Regions from separate parts of the Achromobacter sp. NPDC008082 genome, predicted to be linked through region 1. Evidence: predicted binding sites of a transcription regulator. Region 1 holds the regulator's gene; each other region holds the start of a gene.

Region 1 (10,239 bases):
TCCTGGACCACGCCGATCTCGTTGTTGACCATCATCACCGACACCAGCACGGTGTCAGGGCGCAGCGCAGCCTTGAAGACATCCAGATCGATCAGGCCATCATCTTTCACATTCAGATACGTGACTTCGAAGCCTTGGCGCTCGAGCTCGCGACAGGTGTCCAACACCGCCTTGTGCTCGGTCTTCACAGTAATGATGTGCTTGCCGCGTTCGGCGTAGAAGTTCGCAGCGCCCTTGATGGCCAGGTTGTTGGATTCCGTAGCGCCGGAAGTCCAGACAATTTCACGCGGGTCAGCATTGACCAGCTTGGCGACTTCTTCGCGGGCGCGTTCAACGGCTTCTTCGGATTCCCAGCCAAACGAGTGGCTGCGCGATGCCGGATTGCCAAAATTCTCGTACAGCCAGGGCACCATCTTGTCCACGACGCGGGGGTCGACGGGTGTCGTGGCCGAATAGTCAAAATAAATCGGGCGGGTGGTCATATCTACAACTCCTGATACTGCTTATACGGTGGCATTGGCGGCGACGGCCGTGGTCGGGGCATTGGCGGCGGCGTTCGCCCCACCCACCCGATTCACACGTACCGCGCAGGCCTGCGCTTGATTGCTGGCTTCCTGCAATTGGCGCACGCGCTGCTGATCAACGAGATCTTGCAGGGACACCGAATCCAGGTAATCGACCATCTTGCGATTCAATGTGGCCCAGAGCTCGTGCGTCATGCACTTGCCCGGCTTGCCGTCATTGCCGCTCGTACAGTCCCGTTTGCCGCCACAGCTGGTGGCGTCCAGCGGCTCATCAACCGCAAAGATGATGTCGGCAACGGTAACGTTGCGCGCAAGACGCGCAAGCGAGTAACCGCCGCCCGGACCGCGCACGCTATCCACGAGTTCGTGGCGACGCAGTTTTCCGAACAGCTGTTCCAGATAGGAAAGCGAAATATTCTGACGCTGGCTGATGGCCGCAAGAGTGACCGGGCCGCTATGCTGCCGCATAGCCAGATCGATCATGGCAGTCACGGCGAAACGCCCTTTGGTAGTTAGCCGCATGGTGGGTTCCCTGTGATTCGGCAATGGCCGCCAGCGAATCCAGCGGTCAATACCCGAGTAATTGGGTCAAGTATAGCCTATTCCCGACTAATTTGGTATGGCTCCCGGCTAGAAAAAACCGCGCAGTTGCGCGGTTTTTTCACTGCCCCAGTACGCCAAGAGCCGCACTACAGGCGGCTCTACGGAAAAGCGATCAAGCCGCTTGATACTGAGTAGCGCGCTTACGGACCAGTTCAAGAACACCCTGACAGGCGTCTTCCAGGTAGTCGAGCACCTTGCCGAAGCCGTCTGCGCCGCCATAGTACGGATCAGGCACGGTGGCCTCTTCGAACTCGTTGGCGAAACGCATCAGCAGCATCAATTTGTGCTGATAGGTTTTGGGGCACTGCTGCTGCATGGCGGACAGATTGTCCCAGTCCATGGCGAGGATAAGATCAAAATCGCGGAAATCTTCCGCGGTGACCTGACGCGCCTCACAGTGCGTGATCTCGTAGCCGCGCTTACGCGCCGCAGCCTGCGCCCGGGCATCAGGCGCCTCGCCGATGTGAAACGCGTGCGTGCCCGCAGAGTCGATGCGAACGACGTCGCCCAAACCCGCGTCATTCACCAAATGGCGAAACACGCCCTCTGCGCTCGGCGAGCGACAGATATTGCCCATGCAAACGAAAAGTACCTTGGTCATCATGGGAGTAAGTGTGCGGGAAAACCCGAGATAAGGCAAGCTTTTTTTGCAAATCTCCGATTGGATAAGAGCAAATACATCAGCTTAATTTATCCTTAAAAATCAGTAACTTACTGATTTCTTAACAAGTAAACTCTTAGCTTGATATCCCATAAATTACAAGGTTTATGAAAGCCTGATTGCAGTGCAGTAGTCTTTACAACAGTTCAGCTAGCTGTCAGCAACCAGATACATTCAGAAACGCGAATTCCTTCACACTGCGCCATCCAGAAGCACCCTCTGCTTCAATGCAGTCAGGGCGTCGCGGGCGGCGGCAGCCTGCTCGAACTCCAAGTTCCGCGCGTGATCCATCATCAACTTTTCCAGGCGCTTGAGCTCTCGTGCCAACGCCTTTTCGTCCTTGAGGAACTCGGCGGGAACCGCGGCTTCCAGTGCGTCGTGCTGCACCGGCGCCACAATGCCGTCAATCAGCTCGCGCACCGCCTTCTGCACGCCGCGCGCCGTGATGCCGTTGTCAATGTTGAATTGCAGCTGCTTGGCGCGGCGGCGGCTGGTTTCCTCCATGGCGCGCTGCATGGAATCCGTAATGCGGTCCGCATACAGAATCGCGTGCCCATTCAAATTGCGGGCAGCACGGCCAATGGTCTGAATCAGACTGCGCTCTGAACGCAGGAAACCTTCCTTATCCGCGTCCAGAATCGCCACGAGCGATACCTCGGGGATATCCAGGCCTTCACGCAGCAGGTTGATCCCCACCAGCACGTCGAACGTTCCCAGCCGCAGGTCGCGCAGAATTTCCACGCGTTCGACGGTGTCGATGTCCGAATGCAGGTACCGGACCTTCACGCCATGCTCACTGAGGAAGTCCGTCAGGTCTTCCGCCATGCGCTTGGTCAGGGTCGTGACCAGCACGCGTTCGCCCAGCGAAACCCGGGCCTTGATCTGGCCCAGCAAGTCATCCACCTGCGTGCGGGCGGGCAACACCTCAACCAAGGGGTCGACGAGGCCCGTCGGCCGCACCACCTGCTCGACAACGTTGTCGGCGTGCTCTTTTTCGTACGCGGCCGGGGTCGCCGAAACGAACACGCATTGGCGCATGCGGACTTCGAACTCTTCGAGCTTGAGGGGCCGATTATCCAAGGCGGATGGCAGGCGGAACCCATACTGAACCAGCGTTTCCTTGCGCGATCGGTCACCGCGGTACATGCCGCTCAGTTGGCCGATCGTGACGTGGCTTTCGTCGATGAACATCAGCGCATCGGACGGCAGGTAGTCGATCAACGTGGGCGGCGGCTCGCCCGGCGCCGCGCCCGACAAATGCCGCGAGTAGTTCTCGATGCCTTTGCAGAAGCCCAGCTCTTGAAGCATTTCCAGGTCAAAACGGGTGCGCTGCTCAAGGCGCTGCGCTTCAACCAAATGCCCGTCGTCAACGAAGCGCTTCACGCGATCACGCAGCTCTTCCTTGATGGTTTCGATGGCGCGCAGGACAGTATCGCGCGGCGTTACGTAGTGCGAGCCCGGGTAAACCGTAAAGCGCGGCAGCTTTTGGCGAATGCGGCCCGTCAGCGGGTCGAAAAGCTCCAGGCTTTCGATCTCGTCATCGAACAGGGTCAGACGCAGCGCCAACTCGGCGCTTTCAGCCGGGAAAATGTCAATGGTTTCGCCACGAACCCGGAACACACCCCGCGTGAATTCGGCATCGTTGCGCGTGTATTGCATGGCCACCAGGCGCGCCAGGATCTCGCGGCGGGAAATCTGATCGCCGCTACGCAGGATCAGCACCATCGCGTGGTAATCACCCGGATTACCAATACCGTAGATGCAGGAGACCGTACCCACAATGATCGTGTCGCGGCGCTCCAGCAGGCTCTTGGTGGCCGACAGCCGCATCTGCTCGATGTGTTCATTGATGGACGAATCCTTTTCAATAAACAGGTCGCGCGTCGGCACGTAGGCCTCGGGCTGGTAATAATCGTAATACGACACAAAATACTCAACCGCGTTCTTGGGAAAGAACTCACGCATTTCTGCATAAAGCTGCGCGGCAAGCGTCTTGTTAGGAGCCAGCACCAGCGCGGGGCGCCCCATACGGGCGATCACGTTGGCCATGGTGTAAGTTTTGCCCGACCCCGTCACGCCCAGCAGCGTCTGGAACATGAGGCCATCTTCGACCCCTTGGGTCAGGCCCTCGATGGCGGCAGGCTGGTCACCTGCCGGCGGATACGGCTGATACAGCTGGAATGGGCTATCTGGAAACTCGACGAAGCCGGGCTTGACCTCCCCGCTTGGCAAGGCCGCAGCCGATGCCGGCGCCGCCGTCAGATCCGCAGCGAGATCATCGGTCAGATCTCCCGCGCTGCTCGGGTCTATTGGGCTCTTGGGCATGCTAGACTGTTCCAGGGTAAACCCCCCATTATCCACAGCACATCGTACTGCGTCCACCCATCCTCATCAGAGTCCCATGAGCAACCTTTTCGATTCCGTCGAACTCGCGCCGCGCGACCCCATTCTTGGTCTGAACGAACAATACAACGCGGATACGCGTCCCGGAAAAGTCAATCTGGGCGTGGGCGTGTACTACGACGATCAAGGTCGTATTCCCCTGCTGGGCGCCGTTCGCAAAGCTGAAACCGCCCGCATTGAAGCCGCTGCCGCCCGTGGCTACCTGCCGATCGAAGGCATTGCCGGATACAACCAGGGTGCGCAAGCGCTTCTGCTGGGCAAAGATTCCGCGCTGGCCGCTGCCGGCCGCGTACTGACCACCCAAGCTTTGGGCGGCACCGGCGCGCTGAAGATCGGCGCCGACTTCCTGCATCACCTGCTGCCGGGCTCCAAGGTCCTGATCAGCAACCCCAGCTGGGAAAACCACCGCGCGCTGTTCGAACGCGCCGGGTTTGAAGTTGGCACGTACTCGTACTACGACGCCACCACCCGCGGCCTGAACTTCGACGCCATGCTGGCCGACCTGAAGGCCGCCCCGGCCAAGACCGTCGTCGTGCTGCACGCTTGCTGCCACAACCCGACCGGCGTGGACCCCACCGCCGACCAGTGGAAGCAGATCGCCGCCGTCGTCAAAGAAAACAACCTGGTCCCGTTCCTCGACATCGCCTACCAAGGCTTTGGCGAAGGCCTGAAGGAAGATGCTGCGGTCGTGCGCCTGTTCGCCGACCTGGACATGACCATGTTCATCAGCTCGTCGTTCTCGAAGTCGTTCTCGCTGTACGGCGAGCGCGTGGGCGCCCTGACGGTTGTGGCCGGCAGCAAGGACGAAGCCGTTCGCGTGCTGAGCCAACTGAAGCGCGTGATTCGCACCAACTACTCGAACCCGCCGACCCATGGCGGCACGGTGGTGTCCACGGTGTTGAACTCGCCCGAACTCTTCGCGATGTGGGAAGAAGAACTGGCCGGCATGCGTGACCGCATCCGCCTGATGCGCAAGCAACTGGTCGAGAAGATCAAGGAACACGGCGGCAAGCAGGACTTCAGCTTCGTGCTGGAACAACGCGGCATGTTCTCGTACTCGGGTCTGACCTCGGCTCAAGTTGATCGCCTGCGTGAAGAGCACGGCGTCTACGCGGTGTCCAGCGGCCGCATCTGCGTTGCCGCCCTGAACAGCGGCAACATCGACAAGGTCGCAGCCGGCATCGCAGCCGTTCTGTAAGCGCCGAATCGGAGCGAGCCTGAAGGCCTGCGCCCTAAAGAACGGAGCCTTCGGGCTCCGTTTTGTTTTTGGCGCCACCCACGGCTTGCATTTTTGCGCTGCGTCCCCCAGAATGGCGCTGTATATATGTACAGTCCGCTCGCACCGGATCATCGCCATGGCCAGCAAACTTACAGATCGCCAGCAACAAATTCTGGACCTCATCCGGCAAACGGTTACGCGCACCGGCTTCCCGCCCACGCGTGCCGAAATTGCCCAGGCTTTGGGCTTTCGCTCACCTAACGCAGCGGAAGATCACCTTAAAGCCTTGGCCCGCAAGGGCGCCATTGAGCTTACCGCCGGCGCATCGCGCGGCATCCGCTTGAAGGACAGCGCCGCTGCATCCTCGCAGACTTCCCTGCCCCTGCCCTCACTTGCACAGTTGCTGCTGCCCCTGGTGGGCCGTGTGGCCGCTGGCAGCCCCATTCTTGCGGCCGAGCACGTCGAACGCGAAGTGGGCGTCGACCCGCACCTGTTTGCGCAAGCGCCCGATTACCTGCTGAAGGTTCGTGGGATGAGCATGCGCGACGCCGGCATTCTTGAAGGCGACTTGCTCGCTGTGAAGAAAGCGTCCGAAGCCCGCAATGGCCAAATCGTCGTGGCCCGCCTGGGTGACGACGTCACCGTCAAACGGCTGCAACGCACAAACGGCCATATCGAGCTGTTGCCCGAAAACCCTGACTTCCAAACCATCATCGTTGAAGCCGATCAGGAATTCGCACTGGAAGGCATCGCGGTTGGCTTGATCCGAACTCACGCCCTGCATTAAGCGCGGAAGCTTCGTGGAAGATGGTTTTCCACGAAACTTCCAGCCAGTAAAAAACCCCGCCGCAGCGGGGTTTTTATTGGGCGCCTGCTTTCGAAGGCGCCCTGGGTGTCACGATCAGTGCTTGAGCACCGGATCAGTCGAACCCGGCTCGGCCGGCTTGGCAACCAGAGGTTCCTTGACGGCTTCATCCTCTGCCAGAGGTTCCGGCAGACGTTCCAGCGCCAGCTCCAGCACCTTGTCGATCCAACGAACCGGCACGATTTCAAGGTGGTTCTTGACGTTGTCCGGAATCTCCGCCAAATCCTTGACGTTTTCTTCCGGGATCAAGACCGTCTTGATGCCGCCACGGTGCGCCGCCAACAGCTTTTCCTTCAGGCCGCCGATCGGCAGCACTTCGCCGCGCAGCGTGATCTCGCCGGTCATGGCGACATCAGCGCGCACCGGGATGCGCGACAACGCGGACACCATGGCCGTCGTGATGGCGATACCCGCGGACGGACCGTCCTTGGGCGTCGCACCTTCCGGCACGTGCACGTGCATGTCGTGCTTCTCGAAGACGCTGTCAGCGAAGCCCAGACGGCGAGCACGCGAGCGCACTACCGTACGAGCCGCTTCAACCGACTCCTTCATCACGTCGCCCAGCGAACCGGTGCGTTGGATGACACCCTTGCCGGGCATATCCGCGACTTCGATCGTCAGCAGGTCGCCACCGACTTCCGTCCACGCCAGACCCGTCACCTGACCAATCTGGTTTTCCTTTTCGGCCATACCGAACGTGTAGCGGCGCACGCCCAGATAGTCGCTCAGGTTGTCGCCCGTGACGTTGACCGGCTTGACCTCAAGGGTCTTGCCTTCGGCCTTGGCACGATCCGTCTGGGTCAGCAATTGCTTGATGACCTTGCGGCAGATCTTGCCCACTTCGCGTTCGAGCGCACGCACACCAGCCTCGCGGGTGTAGTAGCGAACGATGTCGCGCAGCGCGCTGTCATCGACCGTCAACTCGCTGTCCTTCACGCCGTTGTTCTTCATCAGCTTCGGCAGCAGATGGTCGCGGGCGATATGGATCTTTTCCTCTTCCGTGTAACCGGACAGGCGGATCACTTCCATACGGTCCAACAGGGCCGGCGGAATATTCAGCGTGTTGCTGGTGGCCACGAACATCACGTCGGACAGGTCGAAGTCGACTTCGATGTAGTGGTCCTGGAACGTGTGGTTCTGTTCCGGGTCCAGCACTTCGAGCAGCGCCGAGGACGGGTCGCCGCGGAAATCCATGCCCAGCTTGTCGATTTCATCAAGCAGGAACAGCGGATTGCGCACGCCAACCTTCGACATGTTCTGAACGATCTTGCCCGGCATCGAGCCGATGTACGTACGACGGTGGCCGCGAATTTCGGCCTCGTCGCGCACGCCGCCCAGCGCCATGCGCACGAACTTGCGGTTCGTCGCCTTGGCGATGGATTGCCCGAGCGAGGTCTTGCCCACACCCGGAGGGCCGACCAGGCACAGGATCGGCGCCTTCACCTTGTCCACGCGCTGTTGCACGGCAAGATATTCGAGGATGCGTTCCTTGACCTTTTCCAGACCGTAGTGGTCGTTGTCCAGCACCGTCTCGGCGTTGGCGATCGAGTTGTTGATCTTGCTCTTCTTCCTCCAGGGGAGGTTGATGAGCGTATCGATGTAGTTGCGCACCACCGTGGCTTCAGCCGACATGGGCGACATGAGCTTGAGCTTCTTGAGCTCGGCATCGGCCTTCTTACGCGCCTCTTTCGGCATGTGGGCAGCGATGATCTTCTTTTCAAGCTCTTCGATGTCCGCGCCTTCTTCGCCTTCGCCCAACTCTTTCTGAATGGCCTTGACCTGCTCATTCAGGTAGTAGTCGCGCTGGCTCTTTTCCATCTGCTTCTTCACGCGGCCGCGAATCCGCTTCTCGACCTGGAGAATGTCGATTTCGGTTTCGAGCTGGGTGAGCAGACCTTCAAGGCGCTCAGACGTGCCGACGATCTCGAGCATCTTTTGCTTCTGCTCGAGCTTCAGCGGAAGATGCGCGGCGATCGTGTCGGCCAGGCGTCCGGCATCATCAATGCCAGCCAGCGAGGTCAGGATCTCCGGGGGGATCTTCTTGTTGAGCTTTACGTACTGTTCGAACTGGGCGACGATCGCGCGGCGCAGGGCCTCGGTCTCGGAGCCCTGCATGGCGTCCGGTTCGATCGGCGTCACCTGGCAGGTGAAGTGCGAATCGGCATCTTCAATGCTGTTGATGCGGGCACGCTGGGTGCCTTCGACCAGCACCTTGACGGTGCCGTCGGGCAGCTTGAGCATCTGCAGAATACCGGCCACGCAACCGATCTCGTAGACGTCTTCAGGGGTGGGATCATCCTTGCCGGCGGACTTTTGGGCCACCAGCATGATGCTCTTGCCCGCTTCCATCGCAACCTCGAGCGCGCGGATAGAGCGCGGACGGCCGACGAACAGCGGGATGACCATATGCGGAAACACCACGACGTCACGAAGTGGGAGCAGAGGGAGGTCGATCGGGTCGGAAGGCAGGGTCTGGCTGGCAGACATAGGAGGTTCCTCGGTATGACTCGGCGTATCGGGGACAGGAGGCCGGGGTATACCCCGAGCTATCCACGTCAGTTACGTCTGTTATGGGAACAATAGCCGAAAATTCAAGATCTCGGCTGCCAGATATCCGTAAGGGGAAAAAAAATGCCCCGGAGGGCGGCGGAAAGGCAAAAAAACCCGTTACAGGAACGGGCTTTTTTGAAATATCAGGCTGCCGCGTCGCGGACTTCTCCGCGCTCGGGCTTGTCGGTCTCGCTGGCTTCGTCCGCGTAGATCAGCAAGGGCTTGCCCTCGCCTTCGATCGCGTTCTCGTCAACGACCACGCGCTTCACGTTGCCTTGTGAAGGCAACTCGTACATGGTGTCCAACAACGTCTGTTCGATGATCGAACGCAGGCCACGAGCACCGGTCTTGCGCTTGAGCGCCTTGCGGGCGATAGCCTTCAGTGCGGCAGGCCGCAAGTCGAGCTCGGCGCCTTCCATGGCGAACAGCTTCTGGAATTGCTTGAGCAAGGCGTTCTTGGGCTCGGTCAGAATCTGCACCAGCGCCGCTTCGTCGAGTTCGTCCAGCGTCGCAACGACGGGCAGACGGCCGACCAGCTCGGGGATCAGACCAAACTTGATCAGATCTTCCGGTTCGACTTCGGAGAACAGCTCGCCCACACCGCGTTCGGACTTGGCGCGTACCGACGCCGAGAAACCGATGCCCGATTTCTCGGTGCGGTCGCGGATGACCTTTTCCAGTCCGTCGAAGGCGCCGCCCACGATGAACAGGATGTTGGTCGTGTCGACCTGAACGAAGTCCTGGTTGGGGTGCTTGCGGCCGCCCTGCGGGGGCACCGAGGCAACCGTACCTTCAATCAGCTTGAGCAAGGCCTGCTGCACGCCCTCGCCCGACACATCGCGGGTGATCGAGGGGTTGTCGGACTTGCGGGAAATCTTGTCGATTTCGTCGATGTAGATGATGGCGCGCTGCGCCTTCTCGACTTCGTAGTTGCAGTTCTGCAGCAACTTCTGAATGATGTTTTCGACGTCTTCGCCCACGTAACCGGCTTCGGTCAGCGTGGTGGCGTCAGCCATGACGAACGGCACGTTCAGCATGCGCGCCAACGTCTGAGCCAAGAGCGTCTTGCCGGACCCGGTGGGGCCAATCAGCATGATGTTGCTCTTGGAGAGCTCGACTTCGTCACCCTTGATCTCGCCGTGACGAATGCGCTTGTAATGGTTGTAGACCGCCACGGCCAGCATGCGCTTGGGCGAATTTTGCCCAATCACGTACTGATCCAGGAAGGTCTTGATTTCAGCCGGAGTGGGCAGCTCGGAACGAATCGCCGCGCGCGCGGTAGCCTGCGCTTCCTCGCGGATGATGTCGTTGCACAAATCGATGCATTCATCGCAGATGAATACCGACGGACCCGCGATCAGCTTGCGGACTTCATGCTGGCTTTTATTGCAAAACGAGCAATGCAGCACTTTTG
Region 2 (10,239 bases), on a different contig from region 1:
TATCGCTACTTCTCGACGCCCGCGCGCAAATTCATCATTGCCGACGCGCCGGGGCACGAGCAGTACACGCGCAACATGGTTACGGGCGCATCGACGGCGGACGTGGCCGTCATCCTCATCGACGCCACGCGTGCGGCCGACGGCAAGCTGTTGGCGCAGACCAAGCGGCACAGCACCATCGCGCGCTTGCTGGGCATTCGCCACATTGTGGTCGCGGTCAACAAGATGGATCTGGTCGATTGGGACCGCGCCGTCTTCGAACGCATCCGCGATGCGTATGCGGATCTGGCGGGCAAGCTGGGCATCGAACACTTCGATGCGCTGCCCTTGTCGGCGTTGAATGGTGACAACGTCGTCACGCTGTCGCCGAAGACGCCGTGGTACGAAGGCCAGCCCTTGCTGGCGCTGCTGGAATCGCTGGACCTGGCTAGCGACGGCCGCGCGTTGCCGCTGCGCTTCCCGGTGCAATGGGTGGCGCGCCATGATGGCGACCGCAAGGAAGACTTCCGCGGTTATGCCGGCCGCGTGGCAAGCGGCGTGCTGCGTCCGGGCGACGCCATCACCGTGCAACCGTCGGGGGTAAGCGCGGTGGTGCGGGAAGTGCGAGTCTTTGATCGCGTGCTGGATGAAGCGGTGGCGGGTGATTCGGTCACGCTGGTGTTGGACCGTGATGTGGATGTGTCGCGCGGTGATGTCATCGTGCATACCGCCGCACCCGCGCAAGTCACGCGCGAGTTCGAAGCCGAGTTGTGCTGGCTCGATTCGCAAGCGTTGAACCCGGCGCGCAAGTATCTGTTGAAGTCGGGCACGCGGCTCACGTCGGCGAAGATTCGTGCGGTGTTGTCGCATCGTGACATCCATGAATTGCAGGAAGTGGAGAACACCGAAGGCACGTTGCGCATGAACGATATCGGCCGCGTGACGTTCACCACGCGCGAGGCATTGGCGGTGGATCGCTATGCCGATGTGCCTGCCACCGGGGCCTTTATTTTGATCGACGAGGCGACGCACCAGACGGCTGCCGCGGGCATGTTGCGATAAGCCGGGGATGGGCCGGAAAACAACAAAATCCGGCCTGGATTTTTGGTGTTGTATTTCATCCAAACTCAATGCTGGTGCGGCTCTCCGGGCAATATCGCCTGATGAAATCGATTTGTTCAGACGGCGTCCGCGTCTTGCGGTAAAGTTGGGCTGTCTTACGAAAAGGCTTTTGGTGCTTGTCAAAACCACTGTGTTTTTGTACAGTAGTTTTTATGGCACGCACCGATCATTCTTTTCCCGCCGGTTCTGGGTCCCCGGCTGCCGCCCCCGCCGCCTTGCGCGGTCGGGGTGCGGTTACTAATGTTCGGCATCGCTTTCAGCGCGATGACCGCGTGCAGGTCGACGATGGCTGGTCCTCGTCAGGTCTGCCGGCGGATTTTGTTGAATCCGTCCCTGATACTTTCCCGTCTGATTTCCCGTCTGACTGCCCGGCCGACTGCCCGGCCGAACCCCTCTCCGAATTTCCTTCTGATTTCCCCGATCAGGGTTCCGAGGCGGGCAACGCGCGCGCTGGCTCGCGTTCTGGTTCGGCCATCATCCCGATCCTGCCCGACACCCGCCTTGCGCCGCCCGCCCCCAAGACCACCGTCACGGCGGAAGAAGCGCGCAAGATGCTGTCGCGCAACGATTCGCCCGATATTCCCTTTGATGTCGCCGTCAATCCGTACCGGGGCTGCGAGCACGGCTGCGTGTATTGCTACGCCCGTCCGACCCATTCCTACCTGGGCATGTCGCCCGGGCTCGACTTCGAAACCCGGCTGGTCGCCAAAGCCAATGCCGTGGAAGCGCTGCGGGCTGAACTCGGGAAGCCGGGCTACAAACCGTCGCCCATCAACATCGGGTCGGCCACGGATGCTTACCAGCCGATTGAACGCGATTGGCGGCTGACTCGGGGCATGCTCGAGCTGATGCTGGAAACCCGGCATCCGCTCACGATCGTCACGAAGAACGCGCTGGTCGCCCGCGACCTTGATCTGTTGGCGGCATTGGCCGAACAGAAGCTGGTGGTGGTCTACATGAGCATCACCACGCTGGACGCCGGCATGGCGCGCACGCTGGAGCCGCGCGCCGCCGCGCCCTGGCGCCGCCTGGAGGCCGTGCGCAGTCTCACCGACGCCGGCGTGCCGGTGGGCGTGCTGGTGGCGCCGGTCATCCCGTTCATCAACGACGAGTCCATGGAACACATCCTCCAGGAATCCAAGGCGGCCGGTGCGCATTACGCCAGCTACACCGTCTTGCGCCTGCCCTGGGAGGTCAAGACCCTGTTCGAAGACTGGCTCAACACCCATTACCCCGACCGCGCCCAGCGCGTGTTGCACCGCATTGAAGACCTGCGCAATGGCCGCCGCAACGATCCCAACTTCGGTTCCCGCATGCGCGGCACCGGCATCTGGGCCGATTTGCTGCGCCAGCGTTTCACCGTCGCCACGCGCAAGCTGGGGCTGAACCGCCACCGCCTGGCGCTGGACTGTGATCTTTTCCAGCCGCCGCTGGCGGCTAACGCCACGCCGTCGCTGTTCACCGCAGCCCAAGCTACCGATTTCCTATCCCCGGTTGGCGCGCAAGCGTCTTCAGGGGTCCCCCTTTCTGATGGCCTGCCTGCCGTGAGCGGCGCGGTTGGCCGCGGTGCCCGCCAATTGCGTGCATTGGCGGCCGGGCAGTTGTCGTTGTTTGACTGATCGCGGCTTGCCGCCGCGTCGGCCGCTGCGGCGGCATGGAATCGTTTCTCCAAGGAGTTCCTATGAACACCGCTGATATTTCCGTTTTGTCGGACGAGCTCGTCGTGACGCTGAACCCGCTGCGTCGCGGCGCCTATCGCGCCCGCGCCGTGTGCGCCAAGCTGGCCGGTCTGGCCATGCCCTGGAACACGTCGGCAGACGCCGAGCCGCGTCAGCGCGTACGCTCAAGCACGCGGCCCGCACGCTGGCCTTTCCCGCCCGCGCCGGTGGAAGAGGGGGCGCTGTCAGGCCAAGCAGCCAATGTTTCCGTCGGTATGCCGGTGCCGATGCCGGTGCCGGTGGCTCGGCCCGTAGCGGATACCGCTGGCTGGGTGGCCGCACCGGCTTCGCCCAGCCAGCCCGCCGCAACCGCCGTGCGCGAGCGCAGCCTGGGTAACGCCACGGTGGAACCCGTGACGTCCCAGGTCACCATGAAAGCCATGGTGCTGGATGTGGTGATGGTGTTGGCCTGGGGGGCGATTATCCCCGGCTTGATGTGGCTGGGCGCGGCCGCAGGGTTCTGAGGCCGGCCGTTTTTCAGCTGGAACCCAGCAGCACGACGCCGATCAGGATCGACACGCAGCCGGCCAAGCGGCCCGGTCCGACCTTTTCGCGCAGCAGGAACATGCCGGCCAGGGTGCCCAACATCATGGACATCTCGCGGGCAGGGGCCACCAGACTCAGCGGTGCACCGTTGCGCAAGGCGTACAGCACCAGGATGTAGCCCAACGGCGATAGCAGCCCAACCGCCAGCGCCAGATGCCAGTGTCCGCGCATGGACTCCCAGGCTTGAGCGCGCCGGCTCAGCATGTGAGGCGTCATCATCGTGGTGCGGGTGACACAGGTAAACCAGTCGAATAGCACGGGGCTGATCAGCAGCACCTTGACGCCATAGGCGTCCACCACGGTGTAGGCCGCAATGAACAGGCCAATCACCACCCCCCAGCGCACACCGACCCAGGCCTGCGCCTGCTTGAAGATGGCCAGCCGCCCTTGGGTAGCAATCAGCAGCACGCCGATCACCACGCACAGCATGCCGATGATGCCGGTGCTGGTGGCGGGTTCGCCCAGCAGCAGAAAAGCGCCCGTGGTGGAAAGCAGGGGGCCGGTCCCGCGAGCAATGGGATACACCACCGACAGATCCGCCACCTGGTATCCGCGTTGCAGGCACAGGCTGTAGCCCAGATGCAACAGGCTGGAGGTCAGGATGGCGCCCACGATGGGCCAGGTCCACGTCATGCCGTCGTGCAGCAACACCCAGATCACCCAGGGCGCGTAGAGCACCGAGGCGCACAGGCCATAGGCGAAGACGAAGGGAGCGCCCACCATGGCCGCGCGCTTGGCGAGCAGATTCCACGTTGCGTGGGCCATCGCCGCCAGGACGACCAATAACAGGGACGTATACGACATGGGGGAACAGCGTCAGATGACGTGTTTGTTACAGAAGCGGCAAGAGTACAGCAAAGCCGCAGGAAGGTCGCCATTCTACCCGACGCCTAACGGAATTTTTGGTGTAGAATCATTGGTTTGCCAAATCTCATCCTCTGCTTGCGGCATCAGCAACAACATCGATCGGCAAAAGTTTTAGCCCGCAAAGACATGATGATCTAGGAGTTCTAATGAACCTCATCGCTATCCTGGAACAGGAAGAAATTGCCCGTCTGACCGGCGGTCAAGCCAAGCCTGAATTTGCTCCTGGTGACACCGTCATCGTGAGCGTGAACGTCGTTGAAGGCACCCGCAAGCGCGTGCAGGCTTTCGAAGGCGTTGTCATCGCCAAGCGCAACCGCGGCCTGAACTCCGCGTTCACCGTGCGCAAGATTTCGTCGGGTGAAGCCGTGGAACGTACGTTCCAGCTGTACTCGCCGCAAATCGCCGGCATCGAAGTCAAGCGCCGCGGCGACGTGCGCCGCGCCAAGCTGTACTACCTGCGCAACCGCTCGGGCAAGTCGGCACGTATCAAGGAAAAGCTGGTCAGCAAGCAAGCCTCGGCGGCTTGATCGCTTATCGGCACACGGCCCTACCAGTGTCGGACGTTCGCGCCATTCAGCGTTTCCGTCCGGCACAGGTTTCCGGGTTAAAAAGGCACCTGCGAGGGTGCCTTTTTCTTTTTGCAAAGCCGTATGTCTGATTCCTCGTATTCCGCGCGGCCCCGACGGCCGCTCGTGCGCCCCGGCTTCGATCCGGCGACGCAACCGTGGGTAGTGGCCAACGATTCTCTGCCGGCCGTGCCTGCCAGTCTGTTGACCCCGGATTCTTTGCGGGGCACGCTGACCCAGCCGTCCACCTGGACGCTGGAGCTTTCACGCGACAACGATCTGCGCTATCCCGGACGCGAAGGCACGCCAGTGCCGGCCGCCGTGCTGATTCCGCTGGTCACGCGCGATAACGGCGTCCACATCATGCTGACGCAGCGCGCGGCGCACCTGCATGACCACGCGGGGCAGATCAGCTTTCCCGGCGGCCGCATTGAAGTCAGCGACCCCACGCCCGTCGATGCCGCGCTACGCGAAGCCCAAGAAGAAACCGGTCTGCCCGCCAACTTCGTGGAGGTGCTGGGCAGCATGCCGCCCTACCTGACGGCGACAGGCTTTTCCATCATTCCGGTGGTGTCGTTGGTAAGGCCGGGGTTTGACTTGGCGCCCGACGCGTTCGAAGTGGCCGAGGTGTTCGAGGTGCCGTTGTCCTTCTTGATGGACCCGGCCAACCATCGCTTGTACGAAGCGCGGCTGGATGATGGCCGCGTGCGCAACTATTACGGCATGCCTTACGGCAAGCATTTCATCTGGGGCGCAACCGCCGGCATGTTGCGCAACCTCTATCACCTGCTGCGTCACGGCCTGGCGCCGCGCTGATCCCCGTGTTGAATACCCGCGCGCATTCTGCGTGCGGGCGGGGAGACAGGCACGCGTTCAATACCGCTGCTGCCCCGCCAGGTTCTCTTCCAGGATGCGCTGATACAGCGCATACCGCAGCGGATTGATCTGCCCCGACTCCAACGCGGCCACCACACCGCAGCCCGGCTCTTGCCGGTGCGTGCAGTTGTAGAAGCGGCATTGCTCAATCGGCTTGGTGAATTCCGGGAAGCCGCGAATGATGTCGTCGCGGGTCAGGTGCTGCAAGCCGAACGCCTGGAACCCCGGGGAATCGATCAGGTCGCCCCCTGGCTCGGGCAGGTGATACAAGCGCGTGCTGGTCGTGGTGTGCTTGCCCATGTCCAGCGCCGTCGAATGTTCGCGGGTGGCTGCGCGCGCATCGGGGATCAGCGCGTTCAGCAGCGTCGATTTGCCCATGCCGCTTTGGCCCAGCAGCAGGTTGGTGCGGCCGGCCAAACGCGGGGCCAGCAGCGTGTGGACGTTATCGGGTTCCAGCGCGCTGAGTTCGATGACGGGCACGCCCAAGGCGGCGATCGGCGCCAGACGCGCTCGCGCGGCGGGCAATTCATCCACCAGGTCGGTCTTGTTCAACACGATCAGCGGCGAGATGCCGGCGCTCCAGGCGCCGGCCAGCGCGCGGCCGGTCAGGTCGTCTGAAAACGTGGGCTGCACGGCAATCACGATCAGCAATTGGTCGACGTTCGAGGCGAACTGCTTGGACCGCATTTCATCAGAGCGATACAGCAGGTTGCTGCGCGGCAGAATGGCGTCGATGGCGCCTTCGTCTTTGCCTTGCGGCGCAACCAGCACGCGGTCGCCCACGGCGGCGCCGGCTTTCTTGCCGCGCGGGAAGCACTTGCGCACCGAACCGTCGGCAAGCTCTACCGTGTAGTGGCGGCCGTGGGCCGCGATGATGCGGCCATCCAGCAAGGTGCTTGCGGCCTGCGAAGCAGACGCGGCGCCAGCGGGGGCGTTTTTGGTTTTGCGCGGGGCGCTCATGCGGCAGCCGCCATCAGGTGGCGGATGCGCTCGGCGGCGGGGGGATGGCTATCGTAGAAGGCGGAATGCACAGGGTCGGGGGTCAGCGTGGCGGCGTTGTCGTCGTAGAGTTTGACCAGGGCGGAAACCAGGCGTTCGGGCGAACTTTGTTCGGCCGCATAGCGGTCCGCTTCGAATTCGTCGCGGCGCGAGTACCAGCTGGCCAACGGCGTGAACATGAAAGTGAAAACAGGAATGACCAGGAAGAACAGCAGCAGGGCCATGGCGTCGTTGCGCCCGCCCAGTTGCGGCAGCACGCCCAGGTCTACGTAGAACCAGGGTTGCTGGGCGATCCAGCCCAGGATGGCGAAGAAAACCAGCGCGCCGCCAAAGCTGAAGAGGACGCGCTTGATGATGTGGCGCTTGGCGAAATGGCCGAGTTCATGGGCCAGCACGGCTTCGATCTCGTCGCCGTTCAAACGGGCGAGCAGGGTGTCGAAGAACACGATGCGGCGCGAACGGCCAAAGCCCGTGAAGTAGGCATTGCCATGCGCAGACCGGCGCGAGCCATCCATCACGAACAGCCCATTCAGCGCGAAGCCGCAACGCTGCGCCAGGCGCTGGATGCGGCCTGCCAGGTCGGGGTCGGACAGCGGTGTGAACTTGTTGAAGAGCGGCGCGATGAACATCGGATAGACGATCAGCAGCACCAGATTGAATGCCGTCCACAGCGCCCACGCCCAGATCCACCAGTACGTGCCTGCACTGCCCATCAGCCACAACACCGCGGCCGCCAGCGGCAGGCCCAGCACTGCGGCCACGAGCAAGCCCTTGGCGGTGTCGGCAATGAATAGTTCGGGCGTCATCCGGTTGAAACCGAAGCGCGCTTCCAGCTTGAACTGCCGCCACAGCGTAAAGGGCAACCCCAGTACCCCCAGCAACAGCGCCACCACCACCAGCAACAGCATCTGGCGCAGGAAGTCATTGCTGGTAAGCTGGCCTACCATCAGGTCGATGAATTGCAGCCCGCCCATCAAGGTCAGACACACGAGCAGGATCGCGTCATAGGTGCGTTCCAGCATGCCCAGCTTGACGCGGGCAACCGTGTAATCCGCCGCACGCTGATGGCTGGTCAGCCCGATGCGGTGAGAGAATTCAGCCGGCACCTGATCGCGGTGACGTGCGACGTGGCGGATCTGGCGCGTTGCCAGCCACAGGCGCACGGCCATGTCGGCCAGCAGGAAAGCTACGAACAGCAGTGTGAACATGGGCGAAGCGGTGAGCTCAAATAGGGATGTGCGAAAATCGCGTGTTTTATAGGCAAATTATATGGCTGTGAACGAAAATCGCCTGGTCTGGCTCGACATGGAAATGACGGGGCTGGAACCTGAGAAAGAACGCATCATCGAGGTGGCCGTTGTGGTGACGGAACCCGATCTGACCGTGGTCGCCGAAGGCCCCGTGCTGGTGATTCACCAGCCCGACAGCCTGCTTGACGCCATGGACAACTGGAACAAGTCCACGCATGGCAAAAGCGGCCTGATCGACAAGGTCAAGGCGTCGACAGTGACCGAGGCGCAGGCAGAGGATACGCTGTTGGCGTTTCTTGCGCAGCATGTGCCGGCAGGTAAGTCGCCGCTGTGCGGTAACACCATCAGCCAGGACCGCCGCTTCATGTTTGCGTACATGCCGCGCCTGGAACAGTTCTTCCACTACCGCAACCTGGACGTCAGCACGCTGAAGGAATTGGCGCGACGCTGGGCGCCGGCGGTTTACAAGGGCTTCGAAAAGAAGAGCCGCCACGAAGCGCTGGCCGATATCTACGAATCTATCGACGAACTCAAGTACTACCGCGAACACTTCCTGAAAGTGTAAGAAATCGGGGGGCGTCCTGGAGGGGGGTGAACGGGCCACGGCCCGGCCGCCTGCGCTCAGCCGCCAGCCGTCAGCGGCGAGCGGCTCGCCCCAGGCCCTGCCTCTGCCTTAGCCCCCGGGGCGCTAGCCGTGTGCCGCCATGCCGTCCGACTTCCCGTCCTATTCCGTTGCCCAGATCCGCCACGCGGAGCAGCTTGCCCTGGCTGAAGGCCGGGCGTTGATGCCGCTTGCGGGCAGGGCCGCCGCCGCGTTCATCGCGGCCCGCTATCCCCATCCGATCTCCATCCTGGTGTTGGCTGGCCCCGGCAATAACGGGGGCGATGCGTTGACGGCGGCAAGCCTGCTGCGCGAGCGTGGGGATGATGTGGTCGTCCTATTGCCATCCGGCCCCGGCAAATTGCCGCCCGATGCCGCCACCGCGTGGCGGGCCTGGTCTGATAAAAAAGGGCCGGTGCTGACGGAATTACCCGATCAATCTGCGTTCGATGTGGTGATCGATGGCCTGTTTGGCATCGGGCTCAACCGTCCGCTAACGCAGGCCTGGCAGTCGCTGGTAGACCGGGTCAATGCCTGGCGCTTGCCCGTGTTGGCGCTGGACGTGCCCAGCGGCATTGACGCCGACACCGGCGCGGCATTGGGCCGCCCGGTGCAAGCCCGCTGGACGTTGTCATTCATCGGTATGGCGCGCGGGCTGGACGCGCCTGGCGCGGGCCGCAATGCGGCAGGCGAGCGCTACGTGGACACGCTTGGCGTGGTGATCGCGACGGAAAACGGACCGGCTCCCGCTTTGTAGCCAGGCTCAAGCGGCCGGCCGGCCGCCGAAACGCGCATCCACGTCCGCCTTCAATGGCGCGTAGCGTTCGTTATCTTTTCCGGCCAGCGCATCCAGATGCGTTTCTGACGCATCGAACACCTTCCAGTAGATCCGCCCGCACAGCTCGCGCGCGGCATGCCCGGGCCAGTTGTCGGGCAGCATGGGCCCCGGCAATTGGGGGTCATGCAGCACGATCCGCCGCCAATGGTGCAGCAGCATGACGCGGATGACGAAGGCGTCCGCCGGGGCGGGCGTTTCTTCCAGCAGCTTTTCCACCGGCCCGAAATTTCTGGAGAACTGCCGGTACTGTTCGGCCACGTCGTCCAGGTTCCAGCACTGCGTAGCCAGACTGGCGATAGGCAAGCCGCCCGCACCAGCCAGGTCACGCGCGGACAGCACCAGCGCCCGGTCTGGAATGCCCAGCTTTTCCAGGATGTCGTGCGCGGCCCGCGCCTCGGTGTGCGGGTGGGCGAACAGCCCCGGCGCGATCATGCCGAAACCTTCCCACACCAGCTCGCGGCGCAGCTCCGCGCGTTCGGCCAGGCCATTGCCCGTGCGCGGCAACGCCACCAGCGTCCATTCGCCATTCCAGTCTTGCGACGCGCCCTCGTAGATGCGCTGCGAGGCATGGGCGGTGTGTCTCAGTCCCTGTTCGGAAATCAGGTACAGGCTGCGCCGCCCATGCCGTTCCGATTGCAGCCAATTCTGGGCGACCAGCCGAAAGACGCTGGTGCGCAGCAGGCGTTCATTGATGCCCAGCGGGGCCAGCAGTTCGATGAGGTCGCCCAGCCAGATGGCGCCGCCGTGAGGCGCGAGCGCGTCTCCCAGCAAGCTGACGCAGAGCGATTTGGCGCGAGGCGGGTCGCTTTTCAACAACCGGGTCAGGAAACGGTCCAAAGGCGACGTAGGGTTTGCCATAGGGTGGGCCGCAAGCGGC
Region 3 (10,239 bases), 400 kb from region 1:
CCGGATGCATTCCTGGAAGAACATGACGCAGGAAGCGCGCCAGCTGGAGGTGTTGCGGCCCGTGGTGAAGGACGTGCTGCGCGTGGAAAAAATCGAGCGTATCCCGGAACTGGTGCGCCGCGCGTTCGCGGTGGCCACCAGCGGACGGCCGGGTCCGGTGGTGCTGGATGTGCCGGAAGACATTGCGCATGAAGTCCACGCCTTTGATGCCGACGTCTTCTACTCCAGCGCCAACTACCGCCGCGCCCCCGCCCTGCGCTGCCGCCCAGCCGCTGACGATCTGGCGCAAGCCGCCAGCATGCTGGCCGGCGCCTCCCGCCCGCTGATGCTGTGCGGCGGCGGCGTACACATCAGTGATGCCGCCGATACCGTTCAAGCCTTTGCCCGGCAATTCAACATCCCCGTGGCGCACACCATGAGCGGCAAAGGCGCCGTCGCCTGCAACGACCCGCTGAACGCGGGCCTGTTTGGCCGCTACAGCCGCATCGCCAACGACCTGATCGCCAAGGCCGATTGCCTGTTCGTCGTGGGCTGCAAGCTGGGCGAAGTGGCCACACGCCGCTACGACCTGCTGTCGGCGGGCACGCCCATCATTCACCTGGACATCGTGGCCGAAGAGTTCGACCGCACCACCACGCCCGCCTTGCGTTTGTGGGGCGACGTGCGGGCCACGCTGCAAGAGCTGGGCGAACGCCTGGCCGCCCAACCCGCATCCGCGCAAGGCCGCCAGGACTATGTGGACGAAGTGGGCCAGGCCATGCACACGTGGCGCGAATCCGTGAACGGCAAGCTGACGTCGGCCGACAGCCCCATCGGCATGGCGCGCCTGATGCATGAAATCAACGCCGCGCTGCCGGAAGACGGCATTCTGGTGGCCGACGGCGGCTTCGCCGCGCACTGGGGCGGCTTGCTGTTCGACACCAAGCGCGCGGGACGCGGCTTCGTGCCGGACCGCGGATTTGCGTCAATCGGCTATGGCATCCCGGGCGCCATCGGCGCTGCGGCCGCCGCGCCAGGGCGGCAAGTCGTCAGCCTGACGGGCGACGGCGGCTGCAATATGTCGTTGGGCGAACTGGAAACCGCCGTGCGCATGGGGTTGGCGTTTACGCTGGTGGTCGTCAACAACGCCGCGTCGGGCTACATCAAGGCGCTGCAACATCTGATGTACGGCAGCGGCAGCTACCAATCGTCCGATCTTGTGGAAACCAACTACGCCAACGTGGCGCGCGCGCTGGGCTGCCAGGGCATACGCGTGGAAGACCCGGCCGACATTCCGGCCGCGCTGGCCCAGGCCTTCGCCTGCAAAGACCGCCCCACCATTCTTGACGTGGTGGTCACGCGCGACCCCGCGCACATGCTGCCGGGCGTAGACAGCCGGGCGGCCAAGATCAAGCCGGGCGACCGCATCGCCTGAGCCTGGACATAACAACAAAGCGGCAACGCACACAACAATATCGAAGCGAGGAGACAACCCATCATGAAAGCAAAAACCTGGATGACGCTGGCGGCCGCAACGCTGGCCATGACGCTGACTGGCGCGTCGGTGGCGCAAAGCAGCTACCCCGACCGGCCGATCCGGCTGATCGTGCCCTTCCCGCCCGGCGGCACGTCGGACGTGGTGGGCCGCATCTTTGCCGAAGCGCTGGGCAAGCAGATCGGCCAGGCCGTCGTGGTGGAAAACCGGGGCGGCGCGGGCGGTTCGGTGGGTTCACGCGCGGTCGCGTCCGCCGCGCCGGACGGCTACACGCTGCTGCTGGGCACGTCCAGCACCAACGGCACGAACCCTGCGGTGTACAAAAATCTGCCGTATGACGCCGTCAAGGACTTCACACCCGTCACGCAGATCATCCGCGTGCCTGGCGTGATCGTCGTGAACAAGAACTTTCCCGCCAAGGATTACGCGTCGTTCGTGACGCTGATCAAAGGCGCGCCAGGCAAGTATTCGTATGCGTCGTCGGGCAACGGCGGCGCCACCCATATGGCGATGGAATACTACAAATCGCTGTCCGGGCTGGACATGATGCATGTGCCGTACCGCGGCACCGGCCCGGCGCTCAACGATGTCATCGCGGGCCAGGTGCCTATTTTGTGGGACACGGCGGCCTCGTCGATGGCGCACATTCAATCCGGCAGCCTGCGGCCGATTGTGGTGGCGGCCAAGGCGCGCCTGCCGCAACTGCCGGATGTGCCGACGTTCGCCGAAATGGGCCTGCCCGACTACGACGCGGAAATGTGGAATGGCCTGCTGGCGCCTGCCGGCCTGCCGAAAGACATTCTTGCCAAGCTGAACGACGCATCGCGCAAGGCCTTGGCCGATCCTGACGTGCAGGCCAAGTACGCCGGGGTGGGCGCGTATGTCGTCGCCGACAAACCCGACGCGTTTGCCGCGATGATTCGCGACGACGTCGCCAAGTGGAAAAAGGTGGCCGACTTCGCGCACATTTCGGCGGAATGATATGGGCCAGCGCTTGAAGAACAAAGTGGCGCTGGTGTTCGGCGCCGGCTCGTCAGGCCCCGGCTGGGGCAACGGCAAGGCGGCGGCCGCCCTGTATGCGCGGGAAGGCGCGTGGGTGTTCGCGGTGGACGTGCGCACGGACGCCGCCGACGAGACCCGGCGCGTCATCGAGGCCGAGGGCGGCCGCTGCGTGGCGCTGACCGCCGACGTAACCGATTCCGCGCAGATCCTGGCGGCGGTGTCGGCGGTGCTGGCCACGGCCGGACGCATCGACGTGCTGCACAACAATGTCGGCATCACCGAAATGGGCGACCCCATCGAAGCCAGCGAGGAAAGCTGGCACCGCGTGCTGGACACCAACCTGACCGGCGTGTTCCTCACGTGCAAGCACGTGCTGCCCGCCATGCTGGCGCAAGGCGGCGGCAGCATCGTGAACATCTCGTCGCTGGCGTCGATTCAGGTCAACACGTATCCGTACACGTCGTACTACGCGGCCAAGGCGGGGCTGAACCACCTGACCCGTTCGCTGGCCGTGCGGTATGCGCCCGACAACATCCGCGTCAACGCCGTGCTGCCGGGCGTGATCGATACGCCGCTGATCTATACGCAGATCGCCGGGCAGTTTGAAGACGTGGATGAAATGCGCCGCCGGCGCAACGCCGCCAGCCCCATGGGGCGAATGGGCGATGCGTGGGACGTGGCGCATGCGGCGCTGTTCCTGGCCAGCGATGAAGCCAAGTACATCACCGGCGTCTGCCTGCCGGTGGACGGCGGCAAGGCCTGCGCCGGGCGCTAAGACGCCGTCGGTAGCGTCAACTTTCTCAAACGCGGGGCGCCAAGTCGGCCGATAGCTCGGCCGCCGCCCGCTGCAACGCGGCCACCACGTCCTGCAAACGGGCTCCCGACAGGCGTGAACGGATCGCCGCCACGCTCAGCGCCGCCACCACGCGCTGCTCGCGGTCCAGCACCGGAACGCCCACGCCAAGCATGTCGGGAATGATGCGCCCCGGGTTGAGCGCATAGCCGTTCTTGCGGGCGGCGGCGATGTCGTCGCGCAGCATGTCGGTGGACGGCAGGTCAGGCGCCGCCGTGGCGTCGTAACGCGCCAGCACCCGTTCGATATCGTCATTGGGTAAGAAAGCCAGCAGCGCCAGGCTGCCCGCCCCCACACCGAGCGGCCGGCGATGCCCCACTTCCAGCGTCAGGATCTTGATGGGAAAGTCGCCCGTCTTGCGGTCGACGCAGACGGCTTCATGCCCGGATCGAACCGACAGGAAACTGGTGTCGCCGGTGGACTGCGCCAGGCGCAGCACCGCCGATTCGGCGATGGCCTTGATGCCGTGCCGCCCTTCCGCGGCCAGCCCCAGAATGTAGGACTCGCGCCCCAGGCTGTACGTCTTGAGCTTGGGGTTCAGCGATAAAAACCCTTCTTGCAGCAGCGCGGCCAACATGCGGTGCGCGGTAGGCGGTGTCAGACCAATGTCGCGCACGACGTCGGTCAGCCCGACCCCGCGCGCGGGCGCAGCGCCCACATATTTCAGGATGCGCAACACGCGGAAGATGCTTTGCGCGCCGCCCACCGAATCAGTAGCGTGCGGCAACGGGGCCTGGGCCGCCATCAATGCACCGTGGTGCCGTCCGGCGGCGTCTGGTTCAACCCCAGCGCCGCTTCCCAGGCGCGCAACGGCACGCAGGTCTGCAAGCGCACGATGGCGCGTTGGATCAGGGCGGGATGCAGTTCGTGGCCGACGTGGCTGGCGATGTCGATGGTGGAATCGCCATGCAGCTCTTCCAAGCGGGCCTGAGCGGCCTGGATGTGGGCCACGCTCATTACCGGATCATCGGCGCCGTGCAACAGATGCAGGGTGGTGTATTGCGGCGCGGCCTTGGGCAGTTGCGCGTAGCGGCCCGAGAACGCGATGACGCGCCCGGCCATGCCGTCGTGCGCCTGCACCAATTCCAGCGCCATGATGGCGCCCTGCGAAAAACCGGCCAGCGCGGTGTCGGACTGCAACAGGCTGAAGCGCGCCTGCGCCTCGCGCACATAGGCTTCCAGGGGCGGCATGGCTTGCGCCACGCGTTCGGCGCGATTGTCTTCCGTTACGCCGCGCACCGAGAACCACTGCCGGCCCGAGCCGCCGCCATCGAAGGGCTCGAAGCCTTCGGGCGCCAGCACCGCCGCTGCCGGAAACGCCGCGCGCACGGCCTCGGCCAATGGCCGAAGGTTATCGGGCGAACCGCCCACGCCGTGCAGCAGGATGAACAACTGGCGTACGTCGACGCCAGGTTCAGGAAGGAATTCCAATGAGCGGGAAGATGCCATGAAAACTGCTCCGTGCTGGCGTAGCACCGTCCGGCTACGCCTTGATGACCGCATTGTAAAATGCGCGCCTTAATGCGAATGACAGCAATGCAAACACCCACCACCGACTCGGGCGCCACGCCGGCGAGCCAGAACCAGTTGCACCGCGTGCTCAAGGCGCGCCACCTCACGATGATAGCGCTGGGCGGGGCCATCGGCACCGGCCTGTTCGTCGCCTCCGGTGCGGCGATCGCCCAAGCAGGCCCCGGCGGCGCCCTGCTGGTGTATCTGGTGATTGGCCTGATGGTCTACTTCATCATGACCAGCCTGGGCGAGCTGGCCACCTTCATGCCGGTGTCCGGTTCCTTTTGCACCTATGCGTCGCGCTATGTGGACCCGGGCTTTGGTTTTGCGCTGGGCTGGAACTTCTGGATCAGCTGGGCCACGGTGGTTGCCGTGGACGTGGTGGCCGCCCAACTGGTCATGGCGTACTGGCTGCCGGACACGCCAGGCTGGATATGGAGCGTGGCCTTTCTGGCGCTGACCTTCGGGCTGAACGCATTTTCGGCGCGCAGCTTTGGCGAAGCCGAATACTGGTTCGCCATCATCAAGGTGGTGGCCGTGCTGTGCTTCATTGCCGTCGGGCTGGGCATGCTGGTGGGCATCATCCATAGCGGCAGTGAAGTGGGCCTGGCCAATTGGAAAGTGGGCGATGCCCCGTTCGTGGGCAACGCGGCAACGTGGGTGGGCGTGGCGATGGTGGTGGCCTATTCCTTCCAAGGCACCGAACTGGTGGGCGTCGCCGCCGGCGAATCCGAGAACCCACGCCGCAACGTGCCGCGCGCCATCAACAACGTGTTCTGGCGCATTCTGCTGTTCTACGTGCTGGCCATTCTGATCATCGGCCTGCTGCTGCCCTATACCGACCCGCAATTGCTGCGCAACGAAGTGGAAGACATTGCCGTCAGCCCCTTCACGCTGGTGTTCCAGCATGCGGGGCTGCTGTCGGCTGCCACGGTGATGAACGCCGTGATCCTGACGTCCGTGCTGTCAGCCGGCAATTCGGGCATGTACGCCGCCACGCGGATGCTGTTCAACATGGCGGCCGAAGGCCAGGCGCCGGCCGTCTTCAAACGCCTGACCGCCAATGGCGTGCCGCTGTACGCGCTGCTGGCGACGACAGCCCTGGCCTGCCTGTGCCTGTTCAGCGTGGTGTACAGCCCGAAGGCGGTCTATATCTGGCTGCTGAATTTTGCGGGCATGACGGAATTCATCGTCTGGCTGAGCATTGCGATCAGCCACTACCGGTTCCGCCAGGGCTATGTGAAGCATGGCTTCAACCCGAACGACCTGCCCTACAAGGCCGGCCTGTTCCCGTTTGGCCCGGTGCTGGCGTTTGTGCTGTGCCTGATCGTGACCTTGGGCCAGAACTATCAGGCGTTTCTGGAAGAGCGGATCGACTGGATCGGCGTGGTGTCGACCTATCTGGCTATTCCGCTGTTCCTGGCGTTGTGGATCGGGCATCGCGTGGTGAGGCGGTCGCGCTGGGTCAAATACCAGGACATGCGGTTTTACGGCGGCGCATAAATCGAAGGTGACGCAGGCATGGCGGATGCCGGCTGGGTTGAAATACTGTATATTTATACAGTGTAAATTCACCCTAGAAGCCTCAAGCCCGATACCGGGCCCCACCGCCATGCAGTCCCCCGAACGCATCCACCCCGCGTTGTGGCGCGCCACCCAGCTGGCCAAAGGCGCCGCCCGCACCCTGCCCACCGGGCATGCTCCGCTTTCCGCCGAGCTGCCGGACGGGGGGTGGCCGCTGGGCGCGTTGGTTGAATTGCTGACCCCGCACCCCGGTATCGGTGAAATCCGCCTGCTGCGTCCCGCGCTGGCCCAACTGGAAACGCGCCGCGCGATCGCCCTGGTGCAGCCCCCGCATGCCCCCCACATCGCCAGCTGGATGAGCTGGCGGCTGGACCCCCGGCAGTTGCTGTGGGTGGCCCCGAAAAAACCCATTGATACCTTGTGGGCCGCCGAACAGATCCTGAAAAACGGCAGTTGCGGCGCGCTGATCTGCTGGCTGCCGCATGTGCGCCCCGAATCCTTACGCCGCCTGCATCTTGCGGCGCAGGCCAGTGACCTGCTCTTTATTGCCGTACGCCCGGCCAACGCCGCGCAGAACGCTACCCCCGCCCCGTTGCGGCTGGCGCTTGCGCCCGCGCCGGGCGGTCTGTCTGTCCATATTTTGAAGCGCCGGGGGCCTGTCTGCGACACGCCGCTATACGTGGGCCTGGAACCCGGCGCGCTTACGCCTTCTTCCCCCCGCCATGCGCCTCTGGATCGCCGCCTACCTGCGCTGCCTGCCGCTGGACGCACTACGCCCGCACTGGCCGCATGAGGGTCTGGCATTCGCCGTTCTGGACCAGGAACGCGTTGCCGCCCTTACCCCCGCCGCCCGCCAGGCCGGCGTCAAGCCGGGCATGCGCCGCGCCGGCGCGGCCGCCATCGCCCCCCAGGTCGACCTGCTGCCGCGCCAGCCGCAAACCGAAGCCGATGCGCTGCACGGCGCGGCGCTGGCCCTGCTGCAATACACGCCCGAAATCGCCCTGGGCGACGACGACACCGTGCTCCTGAATGTGGGCGCCAGCCTGATGTTCTTTGGCGGGCCGCGCGCGCTCAGCCAGCGTATCCGCGCCACCCTGCGCGCGCTGGATTTGCGCGTGTCGCTGGGCATGGCGCCCACTGCCACGGGCGCCTGGCTGCTGGCGCACCGCCCGGGCCGCCGCATGCCCCGCCGCACCTTGACGCTACCCACGCTGACGCGCCGGCTAGACGCCCTGCCGCTGGCGCTGCTGCCGCAGGCGCTGGCCCGCCGCGACTGGCTGGACGACATCGGCTGCCACACGCTGGCCGACTTGCGCGCCTTGCCGCGCGCCGGCCTGCAACGGCGCAGCACGCCGGAATTGCTGCAAGCGCTGGACGCCGCCTACGGCCAGAAGCCCGAGCTCTATCGCTGGATCGAACCGCCCAACCAGTTCTCGCGGCGCATCGAACTCATGGACTATGTCGAGCACACCGACGCCGTGCTGGCGGTGGCGCGCCGGCTGGCCGAACAACTGGGCGGCTGGCTGAGCGCGCGCCAACTGGCCGTGCGCCGCGTGGTGCTCAGCATGGAACACGAACGCGGCCGCCACGCCCGCCCGCCCACCGAGCTGGAACTGGCGCTGGCGCAGCCGGTATGGCAAGCCCCGCAACTGCTGCACCTGCTGCGCGAAAAGCTGAACCACTTCACTCTGGAAGCCCCCGTCATCGCCGTGTCCCTGCTGGCGCCCGACACGGTTGAGCAGCCGGCCGCCAGCACCACCCTGTTTCCCGAGCCCGGCGGCACGGCGGCCGACCATGCCCGGCTGCTGGACTTGCTGGTGGCCCGGCTGGGCCGCGATCAGGTCCGCCATGCTCAACCCACCCCCGACCACCGCCCCGAAGCCGCGAATTCCTGGGGCGACGCGCTGGCCGCGCCCCGCCCGCCCGAGCCCCTGCCCCCCTTGCTGGACCGCCCCTTCTGGCTGCTGGAAACGCCGCTGCCCTTGAAACTGTCGGGCCATCGCCCGCAATACGGCGGCCAGGCGCTGCGCCTGATGCGCGGCCCCGAACGCATCGAAAGCGGCTGGTGGGACCCAGCCCTGACCGTGCGCGATTATTTCGTCGCCGAAGACGCGGCCGCCGCGCGCTACTGGATCTACCGCGAACGCGACGCGGAGCACGCGCGCTGGTTCCTGCACGGGCTGTACGCCTGAGGCCGCCGGCATGGACGACGATTCCTACGACGCGCTTGACCCGTCCGACCTGTTGGCGACGCTGCCCGGCTACGCCGAGCTGCAATGCCAGTCGAACTTTTCCTTTCTGCAAGGCGCGTCCCACCCCGAAGAACTGACCGCACGCGCCGCCGAACTGGGCTACGCCGCGCTGGCGCTGACCGACGAATGTTCGCTGGCGGGCGTCGTGCGCGCCCACATGGAAGCCAAGACCCAGAAGCTGCCGCTCATCATCGGCGCCACCTTCCAGCTGCGCGCCGCCCCCGACGCCGCGCCGCTGGGGCTGACCCTGCTGGCGCAAACGCGCGAGGGCTACGGCAACCTGTCGGAGCTCATCACGCTGGCCCGCACCCGCGCGCCCAAGGGCGAATACCGGCTGGCGCCCGATGACTTCACCGATCCGCCCGAAGGCAGCGCGCATCTGCGCCACCTGCCCGAATGCCTGGCCATCCTGACGCCCGCCTACGGCACCGATGCCGACCGCCTGGCCGAACAGGCGCGCTGGCTGGCGCGCGTCTTTCCGAACCGCGCCTGGGTGGGGCTGAATCTGCTGTACCGCTCGCGCGACGACCAGCACCGCGCCGCCATCGAACACGCCGCGCAAGCAGCCGAACTGCCCATCGTGGCGGTGGGCCAGGTGCAGATGCATGTGCGGTCGCGCAAACCGCTGCACGACACGCTGACCGGCATCCGCACCCATCGGCCCGTGTCCCAATGCGGCTACGAGCTGTCGGGCAACGCCGAACAGCATCTGCGCACCCGCATGCGGCTGGCCAACCTCTATCCGCCCGAGGCGCTGGCGCAAACCCTTGTCATCGCGCGCCGCTGCGCGTTTTCGCTGGACGAGCTGCACTACGAATACCCCGACGAAATCGTGCCGCCCGGCCACACGCCCGCCACCTATCTGCGCCAGGAAACCCTGGCGGGCGCCGCGCGCCGCTTTCCCGCAGGCGTGCCGGAAAGCGTGTCCGATCAGATCGAAAAAGAGCTCGACCTGATCGCCGACCTGCACTACGAAGCCTATTTCCTGACCGTCTACGACATCGTCCAATACGCGCGCAGCGTCGGCATCCTGTGCCAAGGGCGGGGTTCGGCCGCCAACTCGGCCGTCTGCTATTGCCTGGGCATCACCGCAGTGGACCCGGTGCGCGGCAATAACCTGTTCGAACGTTTCATCAGCAAGGAACGCAACGAACCGCCTGACATCGATGTGGACTTCGAGCACCAGCGCCGCGAAGAAGTCATCCAGTACATCTACCGCAAGTACGGCCGGCAGCGCGCCGCCCTGACCGCCGTCGTCATCTCCTACCGCCCCCGCAGCGTCCTGCGCGACACCGGCCGTGCGCTGGGCGTGGACTTAGGCGTCATCGACGCCGTGGCGCGCGCCCATCAATGGTGGGACGGCAAAAAGGAAATGCTGCGCACGCTGGGCGCTTGCGGGCTGGACCCGGAATCCCAGGTGGCGCGGCAATGGGCGTCGCTGGCGCAGACGATGATGGGCTTTCCGCGCCACTTGTCGCAGCATCCGGGCGGCTTCGTGATCTCACGCGGAAAGCTGTCGCGCCTGGTGCCGATTGAGAACGCGGCTATGGAAGACCGCAGCGTCGTGCAATGGGACAAAGACGACCTGGACGCGCTGAAGCTGCTGAAGGTGGACGTGCTGG

The links. Region 1 encodes LexA, which represses DNA repair genes until DNA is damaged. Its sites were predicted from a motif close to ACTGTATNNNNATACAGT; they were not measured.
Region 2: a site for LexA is predicted at 1,229-1,246, ahead of ACFZAI_RS10845 (PA0069 family radical SAM protein). Genes of this name have one in related genera too.
Region 3: a site for LexA is predicted at 6,389-6,406, ahead of imuA (translesion DNA synthesis-associated protein ImuA). Genes of this name have one in related genera too.

What each region holds. Positions count from the first base shown of each region.
Region 1 is NZ_JBIBIB010000003.1:220,821-231,059, reverse strand. Features, by position in the region: gene ACFZAI_RS13285 (IscS subfamily cysteine desulfurase) at 1-482, opposite strand, end outside; gene iscR (Fe-S cluster assembly transcriptional regulator IscR) at 504-1,046, opposite strand; gene ACFZAI_RS13275 (low molecular weight protein-tyrosine-phosphatase) at 1,240-1,731, opposite strand; gene uvrB (excinuclease ABC subunit UvrB) at 1,981-4,113, opposite strand; gene ACFZAI_RS13265 (amino acid aminotransferase) at 4,190-5,389, shown strand; gene lexA (transcriptional repressor LexA) at 5,547-6,197, shown strand; gene lon (endopeptidase La) at 6,312-8,762, opposite strand; gene clpX (ATP-dependent Clp protease ATP-binding subunit ClpX) at 8,969-10,239, opposite strand, start outside.
Region 2 is NZ_JBIBIB010000002.1:844,528-854,766, forward strand. Features, by position in the region: gene ACFZAI_RS10840 (GTP-binding protein) at 1-1,041, shown strand, start outside; gene ACFZAI_RS10845 (PA0069 family radical SAM protein) at 1,254-2,720, shown strand; gene ACFZAI_RS10850 (hypothetical protein) at 2,783-3,283, shown strand; gene ACFZAI_RS10855 (DMT family transporter) at 3,297-4,169, opposite strand; gene rplS (50S ribosomal protein L19) at 4,379-4,759, shown strand; gene ACFZAI_RS10865 (CoA pyrophosphatase) at 4,883-5,614, shown strand; gene rsgA (ribosome small subunit-dependent GTPase A) at 5,672-6,634, opposite strand; gene ACFZAI_RS10875 (M48 family metallopeptidase) at 6,631-7,881, opposite strand; gene orn (oligoribonuclease) at 7,943-8,488, shown strand; gene ACFZAI_RS10885 (NAD(P)H-hydrate epimerase) at 8,628-9,281, shown strand; gene paaX (phenylacetic acid degradation operon negative regulatory protein PaaX) at 9,288-10,220, opposite strand.
Region 3 is NZ_JBIBIB010000003.1:624,711-634,949, reverse strand. Features, by position in the region: gene ACFZAI_RS15000 (thiamine pyrophosphate-binding protein) at 1-1,414, shown strand, start outside; gene ACFZAI_RS14995 (Bug family tripartite tricarboxylate transporter substrate binding protein) at 1,478-2,455, shown strand; gene ACFZAI_RS14990 (SDR family NAD(P)-dependent oxidoreductase) at 2,457-3,251, shown strand; gene ACFZAI_RS14985 (IclR family transcriptional regulator) at 3,277-4,074, opposite strand; gene ypfH (esterase) at 4,074-4,778, opposite strand; gene ACFZAI_RS14975 (amino acid permease) at 4,866-6,344, shown strand; gene imuA (translesion DNA synthesis-associated protein ImuA) at 6,454-7,158, shown strand; gene ACFZAI_RS14965 (Y-family DNA polymerase) at 7,088-8,557, shown strand; gene ACFZAI_RS14960 (error-prone DNA polymerase) at 8,568-10,239, shown strand, end outside.